DNA from 2 places in the Pseudoalteromonas sp. AOP31-A2-14 genome. Region 1 is predicted to be linked to the other one. Evidence: riboswitches for the same ligand, from Rfam matches in the RefSeq annotation. Region 1 holds a riboswitch; the other holds the start of a gene.

Region 1 (7,863 bases):
CGCTTGACCCGCTACCAGCAACTTCAAAAACAAATACTAGTGAACCTGTTTTTACTTTATCGCCCGTGGCTACTTTGATTTCTTTTACTGTGCCTGCAAATGGCGCAGGTACTTCCATTGCTGCTTTGTCGCCTTCGACGTTTAAGATTGATTGTTCCTCTTCAACCTTATCGCCAACCGCAACCATCACTTCGGTCACTTCAACTTCATCATCACCAATATCCGGTACGCTCACTTCTTTAGAGCTTGGTGCTGAATCACTTTCAGTTGAAGAGTCTTCAGTCGCAGACTTTTCATCTGCTTTTGAATCACTTGCAGGTGCGCTTTTATCATCCCCTGCAACTTCAAAAACAAAGACTAGTGAACCAGTTTTAACCGTGTCACCGGTACTCACTTTAATTTCTTTCACTGTGCCTGCGAATGGCGCAGGTACTTCCATTGCCGCTTTGTCGCCTTCGACGTTTAAGATTGATTGTTCTTCTTCAACCTTATCGCCAACCGCCACCATCACTTCAGTGACTTCAACTTCATCATCACCGATGTCTGGTACGGTCACTTCTTTATTTGAAGAAGTAGACTCGGTCGATGCGGTCTCTGCTGACTTATCATCACTTTTTGGCTTTTCTTCGCTATCATCTGCATCTTCGTCTGTTGCTTCGCCTTCAAAGATCATAAATAAGCTGCCAGTTGAGATCGTATCGCCTTCAGACACTTTAATTTCTTTTACCGTACCCGCTTGTTCAGCAGGGACTTCCATTGAAGCTTTATCACCTTCAACAGTTAGTAAAGCTTGCTCAACTTCAACTTTGTCACCAACGCTTACTAATATTTCGGTTACTTCAACTTCATCGCCACCGATATCTGGTACATTAATTTCAATACTCATTGCAAAACCTCTTATGCGTACAGTGGGTTAAGTTTGTTAGTGTCGATATCAAATTTCTTGATAGCGTCAACCACAACCGACTTTTCAACATCACCGCGTTTAGCAAGTTCAGATAACGTCGCAACGACAACGTAGCTTGCGTTAACTTCAAAATGACGGCGTAAGTTTTCACGGCTATCAGAACGACCGTAACCATCTGTACCTAATACTTTATAGTTGCTGCTTGGGATGAATGAACGCGCTTGTTCAGCATAGTTTTTCATATAATCCGTTGCAGCAACAGTTACTGCATCACTTAATACGCTTGTGATAAACGGCGTTTTCTGCTCGCTTTCTGGGTTAAGCATATTGAAACGCTCAACATCTTGACCGTCACGCGTTAACTCATTGAATGATGTTACTGAGAATACATCTGAAGCTATACCGTAATCTTCACTTAAGATTTTTGCCGCTTTACGTACTTCAGTCATAATAGTACCTGAGCTTAATAATTGTACGTTGGCTTTTTTACCTTCGTAGTTTTCAAGCTTATAAATACCTTTACGAATACCTTCTTCAGCGCCTTCAGGCATTGCTGGCTGCGCGTAATTCTCATTCATTAATGTAAGATAGTAGTAAATATTCTCTTGATCGTCACCATACATACGACGAATACCGTCCTGTACAATAACAGCAACTTCAAACGCGTAAGTTGGGTCATATGAAATACAGTTAGGAACCGTATTAGCAAGAATGTGGCTGTGACCATCTTCGTGCTGTAAACCTTCACCATTAAGCGTTGTACGACCCGCTGTTGCACCTAGTAAGAAACCACGCGCTTGCTGATCCCCTGCCATCCATGCCATATCGCCTACACGTTGGAAGCCGAACATTGAATAGTAGATATAGAATGGGATCATCGGTAAATCGTTAGTACTGTATGATGTTGCAGCAGCAACCCATGATGACATTGCACCTAACTCGTTGATACCTTCTTGAAGTACTTGGCCTGATGTTGCTTCTTTATAGTATGAAAGGGTGTCACGATCTTGAGGCGTGTAGTTTTGACCATGTGGGTTATAAATACCTATTTGGCGGAATAAACCTTCCATACCAAAAGTACGCGCTTCATCGGCAATGATTGGCACGATGTTTTTACCAATGCCTTTGTCTTTTAGTAACACGTTAAGTGCACGAACAAAGCCCATGGTGGTTGAAATATCACGCTTTTGCTCTTCAAGTAATGGCTTGAATGCTTCTACTCCTGGTAGCTGTAACTTTTCAGAGAAATTAGGGATACGCGTTGGTGTATAACCCTCTAATTTTTCACGACGAGCATGTAAATACTTGTACTCTTCTGAACCTTCTTCAAGCTCTAAATAAGGTAAGTCTTTTAATTGCTCTTCAGATACCAAATCATCAAGGCCTAAGCGTGAACGTAAATGAGCCACATGCGACATGTCCATTTTTTTCACTTGGTGAGCAATATTTTTACCTTCAGCTGCTTCACCCATACCGTAACCTTTTACTGTTTTTGCAAGAATAACAGTTGGACGATCTTTGGTTTCTTCTGCTTTTTTAAATGCAGCAAACAGTTTAGATGACTCATGCCCACCACGCTTAAGCGCGAAGATTTCATCATCAGTCATATCAGCAACAAGCGCCGCTGTTTCTGGGTAACGACCGAAGAAATGCTCACGTACATACGCGCCATCTTTAGCTTTATATGTTTGATAGTCGCCATCAACGGTTTCGTTCATTAATTGCAATAACTTACCTGTGGTATCTTTAGCCAGTAAAATATCCCAACCACTACCCCAAACAAGTTTGATAACGTTCCAGCCAGCACCTTTAAATAAACCTTCAAGTTCTTGAATGATTTTACCATTACCCATTACTGGGCCATCCAAACGCTGTAAATTACAGTTAATTAGGTAGCAAAGGTTATCTAGTTTTTCACGAGCCGCAAAAGAGATAGCACCACGTGATTCTGGCTCATCCATTTCACCATCACCTAAAAACGCATATACACGCTGGTTTTTAGTTTCTTTTAAACCGCGACCATCTAGGTACTTTAAAAAACGTGCTTGGTAAATTGAAGCGATTGGACCTAGGCCCATAGATACTGTTGGGAACTGCCAAAACTCAGGCATTAATTTAGGGTGAGGGTAAGACGGTAAGCCTTTGCCATCTACTTCTTGGCGGAAGTTATCAAGCTGCTCAGAAGTTAAGCGCCCTTCAACAAATGCACGCGCGTAGATACCCGGAGAAATATGACCTTGATAATAAACTAAGTCACCACCATCAACATCGTTTGGCGCTTTAAAGAAATGGTTAAAACACACTTCATAAAACGCTGCAGACGACTGGTAAGATGCCATATGGCCGCCTAAGTCGAGATCTTTTTTAGACGCACGCAATACGATCATAATCGCATTCCAGCGGATGATTGAACGGATTCGACGCTCAACATTCACATCACCCGGATACGCCGGCTCTTGATCTACAGGTATAGTATTAACGTAGTTAGTCGTTGTGCCAGTTGGCATATCAACGCCATCTAAACGGGCTTGCTCTAACACTTGCTCAAGTAAAAACTGAGCTCGTTCAACACCTTCTTCGCGCACAACTGATTCAAGAGCTTGTAACCACTCTTGGGTTTCTAGCGCGTCTACGTCAATTTTATTGACTTCAGACATATGGAGGTTTCCTTATGTTTAAAATACGAATGTTTTTAATTAATACTGTTTATTGCGTGTCAAATACAGTACTTGCTTAATTTTGTTTGGTGCGTCTTAAACTGCGTTCAATTCGCGAATGCTCTTTGCCTGCTTCAAGTAACGCTTCTTCAATAAAGGCTAAATGCGCATTACTAGCAAGACGGGCCTGCTCTGGATTCCCTTCAATCACTGCATCCATCAATAAACGGCGATGTTCTGCTAGCTGCTTACTAATGTGCTGCTTCTCTAACAAGACCGTTAAATTCTGTAAAACATTTTGTTCTAGCAGTGCCTGCATACCTCTTACTAAATGTAGTAAAACCACATTATGAGACGCTTCTGCAACACTAAAGTGAAATGCATTAATCGCTTTGGCTTTTTGCTGTAAGTTATCATTAACCAAAGCAATTTTATCAAAGTTTGCTTTTACTTTAATAAAGTCATTACGCGTACCTCGCATCGTTGCGTAGTAAGCGGCTATACCTTCTAACGCATGACGAAATTCAAGTAAATCAAACTGTGACTCAGGGTGCTTGCTAATCAAATCAAATAACGGATCAGTGAGTCCTTCTTCGAGCTGATTTTTCACAAAAGTTCCCCCGCCTTGACGACGAGTAACCAGTCCTTTTGCTTCGAGTTTCTGAATGGCTTCACGTAAAGAAGGACGCGATACTTCAAATTGCTTTGCAAGTTCACGCTCTGGGGGCAACTTTTCTCCCGGTGCTAGCGAGCCCTCAAGAATCATATTCTCAAGTTGCTGTAAAATAACATCTGAAAGTTTTGCTGCTTTAATCTTTAAAGACATTCGTCAACGCCCATATAATATGCATTTAAAGAGAAATAAATATCAGTTTAACTGCATAGCCAAGACCAAAAGGTAAATTGGTCATACCAAATTTAAACCATACGTTATCAAAAAGCCCGTTTGCTGTCAATTTAGCTAGGCTATAGCGCAGCTAAACTAGACTAACGTATTTTGCATAAAGATTAAACAGGGTCAATAAACACAAGAGATAGAGAGTAGTTTAGGGCCAAAATTCAAATGGTCTGACCAGACAATATACCCAAGTCAGCTTAAGATGCGGACTTGGGTATTGGGGGTTAGAACTGGTAGCTTGCACCAACAAAGAAGCGACGATCGGGCGTATTATAATAATTGACCCGTCCTGTGGTGAAATCAGTATTGGCATCTACAGCGTTATATTCTTTATCAAGTAAGTTCTCAATGCGTAACGATAATGCCAACTCGTCAGTTAGCTGATAGTTAGCCGCTAAGTTCCACAGTGTATAAGAACTCAACGTGGTTACTTTGCCCTCACGAGCACTACGGTAAACCATATCGAGGCTAGTATCGAAATCTTGCCACTGCTTAGCAAGTGACCAGTTGACTGTACGCGGTGCTACATATACTAACGACTGACCTGTTTCGGTATCTTCGGCAGTTAGGTAGGTAAAATTAAATAGGTGATCAAAACCCCAAATATGCTGCTCAAAGCTAAATTCGACCCCTTCGTGGCGTGCTTCATTTATATTGCTCGGTTGCCACTGTCCTGCATCGTTAGGTGCCCACGCTATTTTATTTTCAAAATCATTTCGAAATATAGACACATCAACCGCAACATCCGTAAAGTTAACAGCTAGGCCTAGCTCTTGGTTTTTTGATATTTCAGGCTGTAAGCTTGCATTACCAGAGCCTGGAAAGTACAAGTCATTAAATGTAGGCGCTTTAAAGCCAGTACTTTGGCTTGCTCTAAAAGTAGCACGGTCGTTTAAGTGGTAACCTGCAGCCGCCGTATAAGTTACTTCACTACCAAACTGTTCATCATCGTCATGACGAACGGTGATGTTTGCAAGTAGCGCGTCATTATCATAATAACCGCCTAGAAAACCCGCCAAAACCTTACGGCTATCTTTGCTATAACAACTGCCCGTTTCAATACAGTCTGGGTTTGTTTCTATATTATCTTTATACCAGTTAACACCGCCGCTGATATTAAAAGTAGATGAAACCAAGTACTGGCCGTTGTAATCTACTTGCTCACGCTTTGTATCAAACGTATCTGTAGTGGCATTACCCGTATAAGCAATATACGTGTTGTCTGAGTTATCACTAGATAACGCAACATCGACACTGTGAGTTTGCTTATTGAATGATTTAGCCCACCCTAGCAATGCCTGGTAATTTTCAAAATCATTCTGCTCAATGGTGCTATCGGCTGGTGAAAAAGCGCTATCATATTGTGCATAGCCTTCACTGTATTGCCCACGCGCTTTAAATACACCCAATGCAGCAGCATCAAAACGAGCATTAAAGCCAATGTTTTTATTCTCATAACTATCTTCATCAGGTGCAACACCTTGCAAGGCATCAAAACCATCTGTTTTTTCAAAGCCTGCATTAACACCGGCGCTAAATCCATCGACCTGAGTACTCGCCGCAACTTGATAATTTTGATAAGCATCAGAGCCAAAAGTTGCATCAAGGATCACGTTTTCCGCTTGGCGAGTAATAATGTTGATAACCCCAGCTAAGGCATCCGATCCATAAACTGCCGCTCGAGAGCCTTTAATAACCTCAATGCGTTCAATTGAATTTAGCGGAATATTACTAATCGCTTTATAACCAAGGGTGGCCGAGCCGACTCGCACACCATCAATCAAAATAAGTGTATGGCGAGAGCCCGAACCACGCAGCGAAACACCTGAATTTTGCCCAAAACCACCATTATTATTGATTTGAAAACCGACTTGAGTCGCTAGTAAACTAGGCAAGTCACGCACATTGGTTTGCTCAATATCACTGCGTTCAATAACATCAACGCTTGCCAGTACATCGGTGATCGACTGCTCAAATTTGTTTGCTGACACAGTAATACGTTCGATTGGTTGCTGTGCAGACACAGAAAAAGACAACGCAGCAGACACAGCTACGCCTAAAGTAGATTTAGTTAACATGATTTCCCCTAACCCGCGCCCACCGCACAAGTACTAGTAGTAAATTTGCTTCAGGGCCGGTCTCCGGACTTAGGGATTATCATTAATAAAATAGATAAAACCCATCACCGTTGCGGGGGCAGTGCTGGATTAAGTATCACAATCCTGTGAACTTCACCAACTTCCCGATTATCTCATGGTATTTATCAACTCTCCTGAAAAATAAATAACCACAAGCACCCTGAAAATAGGCCGCTATTGTGATTATTTTAGGGAACAATGTCAATGGACGTCTATACAGCTATAAAGCCAGAATCGAAAACATAAAAAAAGCGCTACAAAAGTAGCGCTTATAATTAACATTAAGTATTTACAGTGTATTACTCTGAGCGTTGCTCGCGTCCCAGTAATGCCATTGCGGCTTCCTTAACGTCTTTATTCTCATAAAGCACTTGGTAGATTTGCTCAGTAATAGGCATTTCAATACCGGCACGCTGGGCAAGTAAATACACTTCTTTGGTATTACGATAGCCTTCAACCACCTGACCAATAGATTCGATAGCAGCTTCAACGCCTTCACCTTTACCAAGCGCTAAACCAAAGCGACGATTACGCGATTGATTGTCGGTGCAAGTTAAAATCAAATCACCTAGCCCAGCCATCCCCATAAAGGTTTCTGACTTAGCACCGAGTGCGCAGCCTAATCGGCAAAGCTCTGCTAAACCTCGAGTGATCAAGGCTGTGCGTGCATTAGCACCAAAACCAAAACCATCTGACATTCCCGCACCAATCGCAATTACATTTTTAACTGCCCCACCGAGTTGAATACCAATAAAGTCATTATTGTTATACACCCGAAATGAACGCCCGCAATGCAGTAAATCTGCAAGCTGTTTAGCAAACACTGTTGAGGTTGATGAAACAGAAATAGCCGTTGGTAGCCCTATTGCCATTTCTTTGGCAAATGTCGGGCCTGAAACAACCGCCAGCGGCACGTCATCACCGAGCTCTTGCTGTGCCACTTCTTGTAACAAACGTCCTGTATCAGGTTCAAGCCCTTTAGTCGCCCACGCAACTTCAGCGCCTTCACGAAGAGAGGGTTTTATTTGCTGTAAAGTATCACCAAAAGCATGGCTTGGTACGACCACTAATATAATTTTACTGGCACTAACGGCGGTATGTAAATCGGCTTCAAGGTGAAGCGTGTCAGGGAAAGTGACATCGGGCAAGTAACGTTGATTTTTCCGCTCAGCTGCAAGCGTGGCAACGTCGTCGCTATTGCGCCCCCAAAGCGTCACGTAGTGACCATTTCGGGCTAAGCAAATAGCAAGGGCGGTGCCATAC
Region 2 (7,863 bases), 2.0 Mb from region 1:
TGCGATGGGGGGACGGAGCAGGCTAAGCAAGCATGGCGATGGTTGTCCATGTGAAAGTGAGTAGGTTAGTGACTTAGGTAAATCCGGGTTACTGTTAGACTGAGACACGAGACGAGCCACTAAGGTGGTGAAGTTGTTGATGCCATACTTCCAGGAAAAGCCTCTAAGCTTCAGATTATACCGAATCGTACCCCAAACCGACACAGGTGGTCAGGTAGAGAATACTAAGGCGCTTGAGAGAACTCGGGTGAAGGAACTAGGCAAAATCGTACCGTAACTTCGGGAGAAGGTACGCTCCGATGGGTGACGGGATTTACTCCCTGAGCTAATTGGAGCCGCAGTGACCAGGTGGCTGGGACTGTTTATTAAAAACACAGCACTGTGCAAAATCGCAAGATGACGTATACGGTGTGACACCTGCCCGGTGCCGGAAGGTTAATTGATGGGGTTATCCTTAGGGAGAAGCTCTTGATCGAAGCCCCGGTAAACGGCGGCCGTAACTATAACGGTCCTAAGGTAGCGAAATTCCTTGTCGGGTAAGTTCCGACCTGCACGAATGGTGTAACCATGGCCACGCTGTCTCCACCCGAGACTCAGTGAAATTGAAATCGCAGTGAAGATGCTGTGTACCCGCGGCTAGACGGAAAGACCCCGTGAACCTTTACTACAGCTTGGCACTGAACATTGAACCTACATGTGTAGGATAGGTGGGAGACTTAGAAGATGAGACGCTAGTTTTGTTGGAGTCGTCCTTGAAATACCACCCTTGTAGTTTTGATGTTCTAACGTCGGTCCCTGAATCGGGATTACGGACAGTGTCTGGTGGGTAGTTTGACTGGGGCGGTCTCCTCCTAAAGAGTAACGGAGGAGCACGAAGGTTGGCTAAGTACGGTCGGACATCGTACGGTTAGTGTAATGGTAGAAGCCAGCTTAACTGCGAGACAGACACGTCGAGCAGGTACGAAAGTAGGTCATAGTGATCCGGTGGTTCTGAATGGAAGGGCCATCGCTCAACGGATAAAAGGTACTCCGGGGATAACAGGCTGATACCGCCCAAGAGTTCATATCGACGGCGGTGTTTGGCACCTCGATGTCGGCTCATCACATCCTGGGGCTGAAGTCGGTCCCAAGGGTATGGCTGTTCGCCATTTAAAGTGGTACGCGAGCTGGGTTTAGAACGTCGTGAGACAGTTCGGTCCCTATCTGCCGTGGGCGTTTGAGAATTGAGAGGGGTTGCTCCTAGTACGAGAGGACCGGAGTGAACGAACCGCTGGTGTTCGGGTTGTCATGCCAATGGCATTGCCCGGTAGCTACGTTCGGAACTGATAAGCGCTGAAAGCATCTAAGCGCGAAGCAGGCCTCGAGATGATTTCTCACTAGACTTTTAAAGTCTCTGAAGGGCCGTTGAAGACTACAACGTTGATAGGCAAGATGTGGAAGCATGGTGACATGTTAAGCTAACTTGTACTAATTACCCGTGAGGCTTAACCATACAACGCCAAACGCGTTTTGTGTGACAGTTTGACAGAAGTTAATATGACTAAAGTAGATATTACGCAGAAAGACTTAAAAAATATTATCAGAATTTCCAAATTCAGTTAGTTTGTAGTGATACGAATTAACGCCCAAATTTGCTTGGTGACAATAGCGTTTTGGACCCACCTGACTCCATGCCGAACTCAGTAGTGAAACGAAACAGCGCCGATGATAGTGTAGCATTTGTTATGCGAAAGTAGGACATTACCAGGCTTCAAATTGTAGAAAGCCCGGCTCATTGAGTCGGGCTTTTTTACGTCTGGAGTAAAGTAAAAACACCAAGCCAATACCCCAATCCAGGACCCCGTAGCGAACTCAGTAGTGAAACACAGCCGCTCTGGGCGAGCCCTTGCAAAGACAGTGTCGTATTTGTTATGCGACTCTCTACCGGTGTCGGCACTACGCATTACCCGGCTTCAAATTAAAGAAAGCCCAATTCGAAAGCGTCGGGCTTTTTACGTCCACGGGAAAGTGAAAAGAACACCAAGAATACTTCAGTGCCTCATATTCCCCCTTCAAAAAAGAACCTCATAAATTCTACTTTAAATATTAATTGAAATATTTACTAACCTGCTCATAATAGACGAGTGTTTAGGAATGAGGTGAAAATCCTTAGCTGTTCCCGCAACTGTAAACAGTTCATACTGTAAGTCAGATACTAAACACCTTTATTTCATCAATGAGCGGGTAAACTCACTTTATACGCAAGTCTTTGTACTGGTGTTTACTGTATGGGTTTTACGCTTCGAGCAGAGACATACATTGCAGATAAACACACCGCTAATAACAGTGAATGAGCTATCGTGGGCTGTTGCTGATACAGAAGTTCTTAAAAGTATAAACTTATCAGTAGATCACGGTAAGTTTATTGGTTTACTGGGACCAAATGGGGCTGGAAAATCAAGTTTACTTCGCTGTATTTATCGCTATTGTAAGCCCAGTAAAGGCGATGTACGACTTTCAGGGCATGATATTTGGCAACTTAATTCAGATGATTATGCTAAGCAGGTTGCTGTTGTTTTACAAGAAACGCCTTCACAATTTAACCTTTCTCTTTTTGATGTGGTAAGCCTTGGCCTAACGCCACACAAACGCCTTTTTAGTGGCACAACAAATGATGATAAAAAACTTATTCAGCAAGCAATTGCACAAGTTGATTTAACTGAGCATAGTAATCAAGTATTTGATTCGCTTTCAGGTGGGGAAAAACAACGTGCGCTGATAGCCCGTGCGATAGTGCAAAGGCCACAACTTCTGATCATGGATGAGCCGACCAGCCATCTTGACGTGAAATATCAAATACAGTTAATGGAGCTGGCAAAGTCTTTAAATGTTACCGTACTTGCTTCATTCCACGATTTAAATTTAGCCGCTAGTCTTTGTGACGAACTCCTTGTTATAAATCAAGGAGAAATAGTTGCAGCAGGCAAACCTCAAGAGGTTATTACTGAGAAAATGCTTAGTGAGGTTTTTGGTGTATGCGCAAAAGTATCAACTCATCCGCAAAGCCGTGATAAGACCATTCCACATATAACTTACTTTTACGGTTATCAAATTGGAGAGCGTGATGCAGCTAAAAAATAAGTTCAGTCTTATTTTAACCATAACGTTAAGTGTATTGAGTATTTTTGCTGCTTTAAATTTTGGTGCCGCGCCTAGTAAGTTTATTGATGTTTATAACAGTGTTGTTGGGCAATGGTTCGGTCAGTGGTTTGGGCAAGGAAGCGAACCTTTTATTGAGCGAATTATTTGGCAGCTACGTATGCCTCGCACATTATTAGCATTCTTAGCGGGATCTGGTTTAGCAATTGCAGGGCTTATCCTGCAAACAGTGACACGTAACCCACTTGCCGATCCGTATTTATTTGGTATTTCTTCAGGTGCCTCATTTGGTGTGGTGTGTTTTATAACGTTAACTGGCATTAGTGCAGGTTTTTCAATGTCACTAGCTGCATTTGTTGGCAGTATGCTAGCAATGGTTTTATTAGTTGTTATTGCTGGGCGTAAAGGCTCAGGGCAAGTTGAAACTATGTTGCTGGCGGGCGTCGCGCTATCATTTTTGTTCAGCGCATTTACCAGCTTATTGCTTTATTTTAGCGATCCGCAAGCGATCACTGCTATTTTATTTTGGAGTCTTGGCAGTTTTTCTCGTGCGCAGTGGCACTCATTGTGGCTACCTGCTTTGGTAATACTCAGTTGCACTGCTTTGATGATGGGCTTTAGGCGTCAACTTAATGCTATGTTACTTGGCGATGAAAGTGCGGCAACACTCGGCATTCCAGTTCAGCGGTTTAGATTATTAATGTTGATTTTAAGCTCGTTGATCACCGCTGTATTAGTGGCTTTATGTGGTGGTATTGGTTTTGTTGGTTTGATGATCCCCCATATTGTACGCTTTTTTGTCTCTCAAGGTACGGTAACTGGGCTTGCTATGACGGCCTTTGTTGGCGGTACTTTTATGGTTTGGGTTGATGTGCTCTCACGCAGTATCATGAATAACCAAGAGTTACCTATTGGTGTGATCACCTCGGCGATAGGTAGTGTATTCTTTCTATCTTTACTGTGTTTTAAAAAACGAAGGTGTTAATGATACAACTTTCAAAGCTTAGCCTTAATTATAGCAATACTATTAGTTGAGTTACGCTGATATTCTAAAATAAGATGACTATGAAAACGATTATGATCCAAGGCACGACATCTGATGCGGGTAAAAGTACCTTAGTTGCAGCGCTTTGTCGGGTATTTGTAGATCAAGGTATTAAAGTAGCGCCGTTTAAACCGCAAAATATGGCGCTCAATAGTGCTGTAACAGAAGATGGCGGTGAGATTAGTCGAGCGCAGGCACTACAAGCAATAGCCGCTAAAGTCGCGCCGAGGATTGATTTTAACCCTGTTTTACTCAAGCCGAATAGCGATACTGGTGCACAAGTGATTATTCATGGTAAAGCGATTAGTAACATGGAAGCAGACGCTTATCATAACTATAAACAAGTAGCGATGAATGCGGTGCTTGTCTCACAACAACGTTTAAGTGAAGAGTTTGAGCTATTAGTAGTTGAAGGCGCGGGCAGCCCTGCTGAGATAAACCTACGCGCAGGTGATATCGCCAATATGGGTTACGCTGAAGCAGTTGATTGTCCTGTAATCATTATAGCTGATATTGATAAAGGCGGTGTTTTTGCGCATTTAATTGGCACATTGGCACTTTTAAGCGAGTCAGAGCAAGCCCGGGTGCAAGGTTTTGTGATCAACCGTTTTCGAGGCGATTTAAGTTTGCTACAAAGCGGCCTTGATTGGTTAGAGGAATATACTGGTAAACCTGTACTTGGCGTATTACCGTATTTACATGATTTAGCACTCGATGCTGAAGATGCTCTCGTGGTTGATAATCAAGTGAACCAAGGGAAAGTAAAAATAGCGGTGTTACTTTTGCCACATATTAGCAACCATACAGATTTTGATGCCCTGCGATTAAACCCTTATATTGATATTAACTATATTCGTCATACCCAAGTAATCCCAGATGTTGATTTAATTATTATTCCAGGCAGTAAAAATGTCATTAGTGATTTGGCTTTTTTAAAAAATGAAGGGTGGGAGAGCCAAATAAAACGCCACCTTCGTTATGGTGGCAAAGTATTGGGGATTTGCGGTGGTTTACAAATGTTAGGTACGGATATTTTTGATTTAACAGGTGTTGAATCTAGCCAAAAACACGCTAAAGGTTTAGCACTTGCACAGCTTAAAACACAACTAGGTGTGCAAAAAGTATTGACTCAAGCCTCGGGTGTTATTTACTTAAACACTAAAAAGGCAAGTGTTAAAGGCTATGAGATACATGCGGGCAGCAGCCAAGGTCCTGCACTTGAACAGCCTTTTTTAAAGTTTACTGAGCATCCGCATAATGTAGCACATGATGGCTTTATATCTGATGATAATAATATAGCAGGCACTTACTTACACGGCCTGTTTGATAACAGTAGCGCCACTCAATTAATACTTGATTGGGTATTGCCAAATAGTGGTATAACTCAGTTAATAGACATAGACACACATCGCGAACAGCAATTAACGCGCTTAGCGAATATGTGCAAAGAGCATTTAGATTTAGACAAAATAACGCAAATTTATCAAAACTGGGAGGGAGTTGATCATGAGTGACATAAGTAACGACAAGCACCAACAACGCCAACAAAAAGTAAAAAGCAAAGTTGATGAGCGTATTGCTGCCGCACAAACAGAAAAAGGTGTTTTTCAGGTTATTACCGGCAATGGTAAAGGTAAATCAACCTCAGGTTTTGGCACGGTAACACGCTGTGTAGGCCACGGCATGAAAGCCGCTGTGTGTCAGTTTATTAAGGGGACTTGGCCGTGTGGTGAGCGTAATGTGCTACAAGGCGCAGGCGTTGAGTTTGCTATTATGAATACTGGTTTTACTTGGGAGACGCAAAATAAAGAATCAGACACGGTTGCAGCGCAAACTACCTGGCAAGAAGCTAAACGAATGTTGGCCGATGAATCAATTAACTTAGTGTTACTTGATGAAATCACTTATATGATCACTTACGGCTACATTGATTTAGATGAAGCGCTGGAGGTTATCGCTAACCGTCCGCCAATGCAGTCTTTAATCATTACAGGGCGTGGCGCGCACCGTAAATTAACTGATTTAGCTGATACCGTCAGTGAAGTGCGTAATGTTAAACACGCATTTGATGCCGGTGTCAAAGCACAAATAGGCTTTGATTACTAATGGTTAGGCTTGTCCTTATTCTGTTCGTCGCCATACAAAGCATTAACCTTGCTTTGGCTTCAAGCAAGCAGCAGTTAAGAATCATCGCCCTGGCACCACATATTGTTGAGAATCTTTTTGAAATAGGGGCCGGTGAGCAAATCGTAGGTACTGTAGAATATTCAGACTTTCCAGCAGCAGCTAATAATATCCCTCGTATTGGCGGTCATCAAGGTATTCAACTAGAAAAGCTATTAGCGCTTAAACCGGACCTGGTTCTGGCATGGAAAACGGGTAGCAAAGCGGAAGATTTAGCGCGTATTAAAAGTTTTGGTATTGAAGTTTCATATAGTGATGCCAGTGAGGTTGATAAAGTCCCGTATGAACTGCGCCGCTTAGGTGCACTCACCGGGCGCGAGCAATCAGCTGAGCAGGCCGCAACTAAATTTGAAAATAACATTGCTGTAATTAAAGCCAAATATAAAGATAAAAGTAAGGTGGCGATATTTTATCAGCTATGGCCAGAGCCGATGATGACGGTTGGCAAAAATACTTGGATCAATCAATTGATCGACATTTGCCAAGGCCGTAATGTGTTTGCAAATAGCCGCACAGATTATCCGCAGATCAGCATTGAAAATGTTGTTGTCGCAAAGCCTGAGGTAATTATCTTACCAGATGAAAAATCACAAAAGCAGCAAGCCGTGATTGATTGGTCACAATGGCCTGAAGTGCCTGCTATACAACATAATCAGTTTATTAGTGTTAATGCTGATGTATTACACCGCTTTACAACACGTGTGCTCGAAGGGCTGGATGATATGTGTACTAAAATAGATGACTCTCGCGCCGTTTCAAGGAGGCTATATGAGTAATTGGCAAAGCTTTTTAAAAACTGAGTGTGCAAAACCCTACATGCAAGAGACTCTTGACATCGTTGCGCAAAAACGCAGTGAAGGGGCTGTTGTATACCCGCCAGCATCACAAGTGTTTAGCGCATTTGATGCAACACCACTGAGTGACATTAAAGTGGTCATACTTGGACAAGACCCATACCATGGTGAAGGGCAAGCGCATGGCTTGTGTTTCTCAGTATTACCTGAAGTAACTAAATTACCACCTTCACTTAAAAATATTTATAAAGAGCTGGCAACTGATATTGCGGGCTTTAGCATCCCTGAGCATGGTTACTTACAACGCTGGGCAGAGCAAGGGGTGTTTTTACTAAACACGGTACTAACCGTTGAACAGGGCCAAGCACATTCACACAAACACCTTGGTTGGGAGCAGTTTACCAGTGAGGTAATTGCGCATATAAATCAGCATTGTGAAGGTGTGGTGTTTATCTTATGGGGCGCACATGCGCAAAAAAAAGGTAAAAGTATTGATAGTTCACGTCACCTTGTTTTAAATGGTCCACACCCCTCACCGCTATCAGCTCATCGTGGCTTTTTTGGCTGTCAGCACTTTTCAAAAACTAATCAGTTATTAATAGAGCAGGGAAAAAGCGCGATTGATTGGCAGGTTTAATGCAAACAACTCATGCATGTGCATGCAATTAGTATTAAAAAGGCCCTTTAATAATATTAAAGGGC

Evidence for each region. Region 1 has a riboswitch for cobalamin ahead of ACT3S9_RS02485 (TonB-dependent receptor domain-containing protein). Riboswitches for the same ligand answer to the same signal wherever they lie in the genome.
Region 2: another riboswitch for cobalamin. It lies ahead of ACT3S9_RS11830 (ABC transporter ATP-binding protein); the one in region 1 lies ahead of ACT3S9_RS02485 (TonB-dependent receptor domain-containing protein).

Annotation. Positions count from the first base shown of each region.
Region 1 covers NZ_JBQSXI010000001.1:532,222-540,084, reverse strand. Annotated here, with positions in the region: gene aceF (pyruvate dehydrogenase complex dihydrolipoyllysine-residue acetyltransferase) at 1-886, opposite strand, end outside; gene aceE (pyruvate dehydrogenase (acetyl-transferring), homodimeric type) at 898-3,564, opposite strand; gene pdhR (pyruvate dehydrogenase complex transcriptional repressor PdhR) at 3,641-4,390, opposite strand; gene ACT3S9_RS02485 (TonB-dependent receptor domain-containing protein) at 4,687-6,540, opposite strand; cobalamin riboswitch at 6,590-6,765, opposite strand; gene gpsA (NAD(P)H-dependent glycerol-3-phosphate dehydrogenase) at 6,900-7,863, opposite strand, start outside.
Region 2 covers NZ_JBQSXI010000001.1:2,543,927-2,551,789, reverse strand. Annotated here, with positions in the region: rRNA gene ACT3S9_RS11840 (23S ribosomal RNA) at 1-1,492, shown strand, start outside; rRNA gene rrf (5S ribosomal RNA) at 1,635-1,749, shown strand; cobalamin riboswitch at 2,079-2,217, shown strand; gene ACT3S9_RS11830 (ABC transporter ATP-binding protein) at 2,299-3,120, shown strand; gene ACT3S9_RS11825 (FecCD family ABC transporter permease) at 3,104-4,123, shown strand; gene ACT3S9_RS11820 (cobyric acid synthase) at 4,204-5,697, shown strand; gene cobO (cob(I)yrinic acid a,c-diamide adenosyltransferase) at 5,690-6,289, shown strand; gene ACT3S9_RS11810 (cobalamin-binding protein) at 6,289-7,143, shown strand; gene ung (uracil-DNA glycosylase) at 7,136-7,798, shown strand.